Regions from separate parts of the Erwinia sp. 2186 genome, predicted to be linked through region 2. Evidence: predicted binding sites of a transcription regulator. Region 2 holds the regulator's gene; the other holds the start of a gene.
The links. The regulator Fur, encoded in region 2, represses iron uptake genes when iron is present. The targets are predictions, from matches to a motif close to ATAATAATGAGAACNACTATCAA.
Positions count from the first base shown of each region.

Region 1: the regulator Fur is predicted to act here: its motif matches at 2,246-2,268, upstream of exbB (tol-pal system-associated acyl-CoA thioesterase).

Region 1 is NZ_CM173824.1:753,103-758,364, forward strand. Features, by position in the region: gene ACXKZG_RS03480 (AraC family transcriptional regulator) at 1-96, shown strand, start outside; gene ACXKZG_RS03485 (DedA family protein) at 124-780, opposite strand; gene metC (cystathionine beta-lyase) at 887-2,086, opposite strand; gene exbB (tol-pal system-associated acyl-CoA thioesterase) at 2,336-3,067, shown strand; gene exbD (TonB system transport protein ExbD) at 3,073-3,495, shown strand; gene ACXKZG_RS03505 (MFS transporter) at 3,546-4,874, opposite strand; gene ACXKZG_RS03510 (Csu type fimbrial protein) at 5,057-5,262, opposite strand, start outside.
Region 2 is NZ_CM173824.1:3,444,861-3,450,122, forward strand. Features, by position in the region: gene ybfF (esterase) at 1-615, shown strand, start outside; gene ybfE (LexA regulated protein) at 763-1,044, shown strand; gene fldA (flavodoxin FldA) at 1,195-1,725, shown strand; gene fur (ferric iron uptake transcriptional regulator) at 2,087-2,530, shown strand; gene ACXKZG_RS16020 (beta-N-acetylhexosaminidase) at 2,591-5,245, opposite strand.

The DNA.
Region 1 (5,262 bases), 2.2 Mb from region 2:
GGGTATGAAAGTGCTTCGCAGTTTTCGCGCGAGTTTAAGCGCTATTTTGGCGTCACGCCGGGCGAAGAAGCGACGCGGATGCGTCAGGCGGGATAAGAGAAAGGCCGGAGCACCGGCCTTTTTTTACGCCGATTTTTTACGGCGGATCAGCAGTACCACGCTGCCGATTAATCCGGCACAAAGCAGCACCAGCGGCAACACCATCAGAATGGTCATCACCTGATCTTCGTGCCTTTTGATAAACGGCACCTGGGTGATGGCAAAGCCCAGCGACACCAAAATGGCCACCCAGAGAAAACCACTCAGCCAGTTAAACAGCTGGAAGCGGCCGTTTTTCAGGCCGGAAATCCCCGCCATGGTCGGCAGAATGGTGCGGACAAAGCCCAGAAAACGGCCAACGATCAAAGCCGTCAAACCGTGGCGATGAAACAGATTCCACGCCCGCTGGTGATACTGCACCGGCAGATGCATCAGCCAGCTTTTCACCAGCCGCGTATTGCCCAGCCAGCGTCCCTGTAAATAGCTTAGCCAGCAGCCGAGGCTGGCGGCCAGCGTCAGGATCGCCACCGTAGGCACAAAGTCCATCACCCCTTTGGCAATCATCGCGCCTGCCAGTAACAGCAGGCTGTCGCCCGGCAGAAACGAGGCGGGCAACAGGCCATTTTCAAGAAACAGGGTAGCGAACATAATGCAATAAACTACCCAAATGACGTCCGGATTGGCCAGCGCAGCAAAATCCTGATGCCACAGCGCCTGAACAATCTCATGCAATACACCCATCTTAATTCCTGTTTACTGCGTTAAGCTGCCATTGTAGCGCTAATCCCCTCACCACACTTTGATCAAGGGCGCGGATGTCGCACCGTTAATCGTCCGTTTAGCTTTATCAGGCAGGACAGGCGGAAAGACGAGCAAATCCGGCAGCCAGGTCTTCAATCAGGTCGTCAACGTTCTCCAGGCCAATATGCAGGCGCACCAGCGTGCCAGTGAAATCCACGCCGCCGGCCGGCCGGATTTCCGCCAGCTCTTCCGGCTGATTAGCGAGGATCAGCGACTCGTAGCCGCCCCAGGAATAGGCCATGCTGAAGTGTTCGAAGCGATCGAGATACTCAGCCAGCTGCGGGTCGGTCAAACGCGCTTTCAGCACAAATGAGAACAGGCCGCTGCTGCCGGTAAAGTCGCGCTGCCAGAATTCATGTCCCTTACATTGTGGCAGAGCAGGATGATTGACCACGGAAACTTCGGCCCGATCTGCCAGCCAGTGGGCGACCTTTATGGCGCTTTCTTCATGCTGACGCAGGCGCACGGCCAGCGTTCTTAATCCCCGGCTGGCCATATAGGCGGTATCGGCATCGACCATCTGGCCCATCAGATAGGAGTTTTCACGCAGCTGTGCCCAGCAACGTTCATTGGCAACTGCGGTGCCGATCATCGCGTCAGAGTGACCAATCAGATACTTGGTGCCGGCCTGAATGGAAATATCGACGCCAAAATCCAGCGCGCGGAACAGAATGCCGGCGGCCCAGGTATTGTCGATCATGATCACCGCATCCGGCGCTTTGCTGCGCACGGCGGCGACAATCGCCGGGACATCCTGCACTTCCATGGTGATCGAGGCCGGAGATTCGAGAAACACCACCTTGGTATTTGGTTGCACCCGTTCGGCAATTTCCGCACCGATGCAGTGATCGAACCAGGTGGTGGAGACATTCATTTTGCTGAGAATTTTGGTGCAGAAGTCCTGCGTCGGTTCATAGACCGACCCCGCCATCAGCACGTTATCGCCAGCAGAAACAAAGGCCAGAATGGCGTTGGCAACCGCAGCCGCGCCGCAAGGATAGAGCGCACAGCCCGCGCCGCCTTCCAGTTCGGTCATCGCGTCCTGCAGGGAAAAGTGGGTCAGCGTGCCGCGACGGCCGTAAAATAACTCGCCATCGGCACGGCCGGCGGTACAGCGTTTTTTCTCAGCCACGCTATCAAACACCAGCGAGGAGGCCCGCTGGATCACGCTATTCACTGAGCCCTGGGTAAAACGTTTACTGCGTCCGGCGGCAATCAGCGCCGTTTCAATTTTTTTACTGGTCATCGGAATGCTCTGTTTGCGGATGTCTGGTCTGCCTTAACGTTAACACGGCAGGCGGCTGGGCGAAATTAAGCGTAGGGCACTGTGAGAAAGATTCAGCAAAAGTCGGCTGGATATGCGCTAAATCAGGAAAGTGTGTAAAAAATGTTACCCCAAAAGTAAATAGTAATGATAACCACTATCAATTCAGCACTGATTTGGTATGATCCGCACTGGTTTTTTTTACCCGTTGAATGACGTTGGAGACACAGCGTGACGAATGATTTGATGCAGACGGATCTTTCCGTCTGGGGCATGTACCAGCATGCGGACATCGTAGTAAAAGTGGTGATGATCGGCTTACTGCTGGCATCTGTCGTGACCTGGGCGATCTTCTTCAGTAAAAGTTTTGAACTCAGCGCCGCGAAACGCCGCCTGAAAAACGAACAGAACGCGCTGGCAGGTGCACGCTCTCTGCAGGAAGCCGCGCAGATCAGCGCCAGCTTTAAAGCGGGCAGCCTGACCACGCAGTTTCTGAAAGAAGCGGAAAACGAGCTGGAACTTTCCGCAGGCTCCGACGACGACAACGGCATCAAAGAGCGTACCTCTTTCCGCCTGGAGCGCCGCGTGGCGTTCTTTAGCCGTCACGCGGGCCGCGGCAACGGTTTCCTCGCCACCATCGGCGCCATCGCACCGTTCGTCGGTCTGTTTGGTACGGTGTGGGGCATCATGAACAGCTTTATCGGCATTGCCCAGACCCAGACCACTAACCTGGCAGTGGTTGCACCGGGGATTGCGGAAGCCCTGCTGGCCACCGCTATCGGCCTGGTTGCGGCCATCCCCGCCGTGGTGATCTACAACGTCTTTGCCCGCCTGATCGGCAACTACAAAGCGTCAATGGGCGATGTTGCCGCCCAGGTGATGCTGCTGCAAAGCCGCGATCTGGACCTGGCCGCCAGCGGCAGCGTACAGCGTGCGCCCGCTCAGAAACTGCGGGTAGGATAAGCACCATGGCAATGCGATTGAATGAAGATCTCGAAAGCAACGGCGAAATGCATGAAATCAACGTCACGCCGTTTATCGACGTGATGCTGGTGCTGCTGATTATCTTTATGGTCGCCGCGCCGCTGGCAACCGTTGACGTCCGCGTTAACCTTCCTGCTTCCACCAGTGCGCCGCAGCCGCGTCCTGAGAAGCCGGTTTACCTGTCAATCAAAGCCGACAAGCAGCTGTTCATTGGCAACAATGCGGTGACGCCGGAAACGCTGTTGAATGCGCTGAACAGCCAGACCGAAGGCAATAAAGAGACCACCATTTTCTTCCAGGCAGATAAGTCTGTGGATTATGAAACGCTGATGGGCGTGATGGATAAACTGCGTCAGGCGGGATATCTGAAGATTGGTCTGATGGGAATGGAAACCGCCGGGAAGTAACCGACGGGCGTTAAAAAAAGGGCCGACATGCAGATGTCGGCCCTTTTTTATTACAGCTGCACCGCCGGGGCGCCGCTGTGTCGGGTCTGGTACTGACGGATCAGGCGCTTGATAATCATTGTCCCAATCAATCCGCACACGGCGGCAAAGGTCAGCCAGACGCCAGGCATCGCCTTATCGCCGGTGACGTGGATCAGGTAGCTGGAGATGGCCGGGGTGAAGCCGCCGAACAGGGCGGTTGCCAGGCTGTAAGCCAGTGAGAAGCCGGTCGCGCGCACTTCCGCCGGCATCACTTCTGCCAGATACACCACCATCGCACCGTTATAGCTGGCGTAGAGGAACGAGAGCCACAGTTCCGCTTCCAGCAGGTGGGAAAGGCTCGGGGAACCGACCAGCCAGTGCAGCACCGGCCACGCGGTGGCAATCATCAGCAGCGTAAAGAAAATCAGCAGCGGACGGCGGCCATAATGGTCGGACACGGCACCCATGATCGGCAGCCAAATCAGGTTAGACACGCCCACGCACAGGGTGACGAAGAAGCTCTGTTTGTCGCTCATCATCAGCACGGTTTTGCCGAAGGTGGGGGTAAACGCAGTGATCATATAGAACATCACCGTGGTGGTGACCACCATCAGCATGCCCGCCAGCACCAGCGCCCAGTTGCTGGCGACCGAGCGGATGATTTGCTTCATCGACGGGTGCGTTTTACGCTGGCTGAACGCTTCGGTCTCTTCCAGCTTGCTCCGGATCCAGAACAGGAACGGCACAATCATACAGCCGATCAAAAACGGGATACGCCAGCCCCATTCGGTGACCTGATCTTTTTCCAGCAGATGGTTCAGGCCCAGGCCTAACAGCGCCGCAAAAATCACCGCGATCTGCTGGCTACCCGACTGCCAGCTAACGAAGAAGCCCTTACGGTTCTTCGGCGCGATCTCGGCCAGATAAACCGAAACGCCGCCCAGCTCAACCCCGGCAGAGAAGCCCTGCAACAGGCGTCCTAACAGGATCAGGATCGGCGCGGCGGCACCCAGCGTGTTGTAACCCGGCACCACCGCAATGGTCAGCGTGCCGATGGCCATCAAGCCCAGCGTCATCAGCAGCCCTTTGCGGCGGCCATGATGGTCAATATACGACCCCAGCACGATGGCGCCCAATGGCCGCATCAGGAAACCTGCACCGAAGGTCATCAACGTCAGCATCAGCGAGGCAAAGGGATCGTCACCCGGGAAAAAGGTTTTGGCGATAGCCGTGGCGTAATAACCAAACACCATGAAATCGAACATTTCCAGGAAATTTCCGCTGGTCACATTGAAGATGGTTCTGGCATTACCCTGAGGCTTGCGGGCGGGATTTGGGGGAGAAGTCACGGCAGTCATACAGCATCCTTTTGGGTTTTCTTCCGTTTTATCGTGCCAGCCGCGGATTTAATGTGATGACGGTCACCGTTAGCCGGGCGCTGGGCAGACTCTTCGTAACAAATTATTAACACATGCAGTGCCAGCCATTATTCAGGCAGAAAAGCCGCCGTCAGAAGCCGCTGACGGCGGTGGTCATCGACTCAGAACGACAGGTCGATCACCACACTGTCGCTGTAACTGCCCGCCACCGGCGTGGCCTGGGTGGTCAGCACCTTCGCGGTGTAGTTGAAGGTGCGGGTCAGGCCATCGGTGCTAAGGGCACTGGAGGCGGTACTCGACACCCGGTCGCTACCGGTTGGCCCCCAGCGCGTGGTGGTGGCATTTTGATAAATCTCGTAGGCCAGCT
Region 2 (5,262 bases):
AGAAACCACGGTTTATCGCCTCGCGATGACCAGATGGATTATCAGGCGATGGCCCGCGATGTACTGGAAACGCTGGATGACGAAGGGATTGACCGGGTCGCGGTCATCGGACATTCGATGGGCGGAAAAGTGGCGATGGCGTTAACCGCGCTGGCGCCAGAACGCATCGAGCAGCTGGTGGTTATCGATATGGCACCGGTCGCTTATCCGACTCGCCATCACGATACGATTTTTGCGGCGCTGAAGGCGGTCACCGCAGCGGGCATTACGCAACGCAGCGATGCCGCAGCGCTGATGCGTGAAACGATAGAAGAAGAAGGCGTGATTCAGTTTCTGCTGAAATCCTTCCAGCAAGGGGAATGGCGGTTTAACGTGCCGGTGCTGTGGCAGTGCTACGATCGGATTATTGGCTGGCAGCCGGTTCCGGCCTGGGAGCATCCCGCGCTGTTTATTCGCGGCGAACGTTCGCCCTACCTGGCCGATGAATATCGTGACGCCCTGCTGGCGCAGTTCCCCAAAGCCCGTGCGCATGTGGTCAACGGTGCCGGTCACTGGGTCCATGCCGAGAAACCTGATGCTGTTTTGCGCGCAATACGCCGTTTTTTTGCGCTGTAAAAACAATTATATCCTGAGATGGCTAAATCATTGTCGTCATGACTTTCGCTGGGGTATGATGGCGCGCTAAAAATTTGTCGCTGCACGAATTTCAGCCGACATCAGGCCTGAACCATCAGAACTCCAGCCTTTCAGTATCACGATTCTATGGCAAAAGAAAACACGGACCGCACCACGATCGATCTGTTCGCAGATGACCGTCGCCCGGGACGACCAAAAACCAATCCGCTGACGCGTGATGAGCAGCTGCGTATCAACAAACGCAACCAGCTTAAGCGCGATAAAGTGCGCGGGCTGAAGCGCGTTGAACTGAAAATGAACAGTGACGCGGTTGATGCTCTGAACCAGCTTGCCGAGCAGCGTAATATGAGCCGCAGCGAGCTGATTGAAGAAATGGTCATGGCGCAGTTGGCCGATCAGGACCGCTGAACAGGCGCTTTCAGCACCCCCCGGTGAAGCACAAAGCGACAAAAGCAGGCGGATTACTCATTTATCCCCCTGTAGCTGTCTGCTATCATTGCCGGTATCTGTAATAAGCAGCCTTTACCCTATCAATACGTTTCAAGAGGTTAGTAAGTCATGGCAATCGTAGGCATTTTCTTTGGCAGCGATACGGGCAATACAGAAAACATTGCAAAAGTGATCCAGAAGCAGCTCGGTAAAGAGGTGGCTGAAGTTCATGATATCGCTAAAAGCAGCAAAGAAGACCTTGAAGCCTTTGATATTCTGCTGCTCGGTATCCCAACCTGGTACTACGGCGAAGCGCAGTGCGACTGGGATGATTTCTTCCCGACGTTGGAAGAAATTGATTTCAACGGCAAGCTCGTTGCGCTGTTCGGCTGTGGCGATCAGGAAGATTACGCTGAGTACTTCTGTGACGCGATGGGCACCATCCGCGACATTATCGAGCCTAAAGGCGCGGTGATCGTCGGTCACTGGCCAACTGAAGGCTACCATTTTGAAGCCTCGAAAGGGCTGGCGGATGATAAGCACTTCCTCGGTCTGGCTATTGACGAAGATCGTCAGCCAGAACTCACCAGTGAGCGCACCGAGCAGTGGGTCAAACAGATTTATGACGAGCTCCAGCTGAAAGAAATCCTGGAAGCGTAATCAGACCGGCCTGATTGGGAGGTATCTCACATCAGGCCAGTGGTTTTTCCTATAGAAGTAATAGACACATTTTTGTAACTTTCATCTGCAAATCTGTAAAATATCGCCATCGGTCACCCGCTTTCTCAGCGCCTTTCGCTCTAATAGCGACTATGATGAGGCAGAGCGAAATGTCAGCCCAACCGCTTGCTCTCACGGACGTAACGACTCTTCTCCTTACCTCCCTTGATTGAGATGCATCGCCAGTGGTGTTCATTTCGAAATATCAGTTCTATAATGAGACGTTTGGCTTTTCGCGACGACCGATGTTCAGGGCTTTTCAGCCACAAAGTGACTAGCAAAGTAACAGGACAATATCCGCATGACTGACAATAACACCGCATTAAAGAAGGCCGGCCTGAAAGTCACGCTTCCACGACTTAAAATTCTGGAAGTACTTCAGGAACCTGAGGGCCATCACGTCAGTGCGGAAGACTTGTACAAGCGTCTGATTGACATGGGCGAAGAGATTGGTCTGGCGACGGTTTACCGCGTTCTTAACCAATTTGATGATGCCGGGATCGTTACCCGTCATAATTTCGAAGGTGGTAAATCCGTTTTCGAACTGACTCAGCAGCATCACCACGATCATCTGATTTGCCTGGATTGTGGCAAGGTGATCGAGTTCCGTGATGAAAACATCGAAGCTCGCCAGCGTGATATCGCCACGCGCCACGGCATCAAACTCAGTAACCACAGCCTGTACCTTTACGGTCACTGCTCAACCGGTGACTGCCGTGAAGATGAGACGCTGCACGACAAGTAATCTACACTAACAGCAAAAAACCGGTGATCCTTCACCGGTTTTTTTTTGCCTGTCGCCCCGTTACAGCGCTTCCGTCCGGCTGACGCGCAGACCATCAGGACTGCGCGTACGCAGCAATACCTTACCGGCCACCGCCGGCGGTTGATCCGCCTGCCAATGCTGCCAGGTTGTCCCCTCGTCCAGGCTGTACTCAACGGTTAAGCCAGGTAGCTCGGTATTGACCACCAGCTTACCGTCCTGCACCACCCCACCGGGCACCGGCAAGCGATAGGCAATGCCGGCTTTATCCAGTTTTGCCAATTCACGTTGCCCCAGAAGGTTGGCAAACCGCTGCCAGTCCTTCAGCTGAGCCTGCTGGTCTACCAGGCGGGTTTTGCCGCCGGTATACTCTTTGCCGGCTTTATAATCCTGCTCCCAGGCTGCGCGGTGCCAGGCGCGTTCCGCCACGGACAAAATGCGCGGGAAAAGCTTGTACTCCACCTGCGCGTCGGTACGGGTGGTTTCACTCCACAGTTGAGCGGAGATGCCGTGAGCGCCAGGCCAGGGCTTGTCAGATTTAGCCGTGAAAGGTTTGCCGTCGCGATCGACGGAAGTCTCGGCGTTTTGTGGCAAGTTATCCGGCGCGAAGTGGAAAATTTTCCGTTCATCGGTAAAGCGCGTTCCCCAGTAGTATCCCCGCTCCAGCGGATTCACCTCGGCAGGAAAATCGAGATACAGGTAATCCGGATTGGAGACGATCACTTCATAACCTTTGCCTGCCCAGTCATTGGCAGAATCAAAACCGCCCCAAAACAGTGTGTCCCAGAAGTTGACCGCAACCCTGTCCGTTGCAAAGGCTTTGGCATTTTTAGCGTCTTTAATACCATCCTGCCAGGCCTGCATTTTGCCGATACCGTGTGCCTTAACCTGCTTGCTGACGTTAAGGGCAAAGTCGCTCGGCAGATGATCCAGGTCTTCGATCTTTCCTTCTTCAATCATCGTCTGGCAGACCTGGGATTTTGCCCACGGCTTATCTTGCTGGCTTAAGTCCAGTAAACCGGTGCCTTCAACGGGTGTGTTCTTATCCGAATAGCCGGATCCTAAGCGAATGTTTTTGGCTTCATCTCCGCCGAAATGCCAGGTCTTCAGCGGCTGTCCGGCAGCTTTATGCATCGCCTGGATTTCACCTATCACCTTGTCGGTAAAGCGTAACGAGGAGCTCAGGCACGGATTGAGATAGCTGGTGCGATCGTAAAGCTGCACGGAGGTGGTGTTGGAATTGTCGCTGGGATCGAGCAGGCGGAATTCATTGGCTTCTTTTTCCTTACCGGCATTGAACAAGCGATCGTAACGCGCTTCCATCGAGATTACCGCTGCCCGGGCGTGGGCCGGCATATCGATTTCCGGGATGACCTGAATACCGCGCGCATCAGCATACTTCACAATATCGATATACTGCTGACGGCTGAAATGACCGCTGCCACTGTTATCACTGTTTGGTCCCGATCCTAACTGTGGCAGCAAACAGCGCTTCTCTTCGAGATCGTGACAACGCTTGCTGCCAATCTCCGTTAACTCCGGCAGGCCTGGAATTTCAATACGCCAGCCTTCATCGTCGGTCAGATGGAAATGGAAAACGTTGAGTTTCCACGCCGCCATCTGGTCCAGCAAGCGCAGTACCACCTCTTTGCTGTGGAAGTTGCGCGCCACATCAAGGAACACCGCACGGTATTGGAAACGCGGCGCATCGCTGGCCTTTAACGTCGCCACGTTCAGGCTGCCATCGGCCGGGATCAGCGACAGGATCGACTGTAAACCGTAGAACACGCCGCTCTGGTCATAACCCACCACTTCAGCCTTGTCCTTGCCAATATTCAGCGTGTATCCCCCCGGAACGGCCAGCTTTTTATCGAACGCTTTTTGGCTCACCCGAGTGGTAATCGGGTATCCATTGGGCTGCGCTTTGATTCCCATCAACGCAAAACGCTGCTGTATGGCTTCGGCTTTCTCTGCCGACAGGCTTGCCAGTTCCAGCGTCACCCCAGCAGAGAGATCCGCGTCATCAGAGAACACCGAAACCTTCAACGGGGTGGGAAGGATTTGCCCACGTAAAGTGGACGCGGCCATCGGGGCGACATCGCTGTTTTTAGTAAAGCGGCCCTGGGCATCCATCAACAGGTTCTTATCATCTGCGATGCGCTTCCACTGAGCGCCAAAAGGCTCCACAAAATCGGTCAGTATCTCGGTATCCGTGCTGACGAGGATTTTCGGCGTGGCATCGCCAGAGGTCGCATACCAACGCGGCATCACATCGGTAATAAACAGCTGCCAGTATTCATTCACGATCGGGATCTCGATGGTTTCGCCCGCCGCAATGCCTTTGAATTTGTCTGTCGGCTCCAGGCGGGTTAAATCCCCGACAATATGCACCATGCGAAACTGATCGCTTTCGACCTTCAGCGTTTCATGCACGTTAGACATATAAATTGCCCAGTCTTTGCTGTCGATGGCGGGGCCCGGATTGGTGAAGCTAATGGTTGCGCGGTTACAGGAGGCCCAGTCAGCGCCCAGTCCGGCGCAATCCACGCCATGCTGGGCGGCAAGATTGTCCGTCACTTTGTACTTCACGCCAAACTGGCTGATTTGATCGACTAACTGCTGGTTGGCGGCTGCTCCACCACTGGCTAACGCAGATATCAGCGCAACCGATATCAGACTGGCTCTGAACTTTTTCATCCTTTATTCCTTGTCCG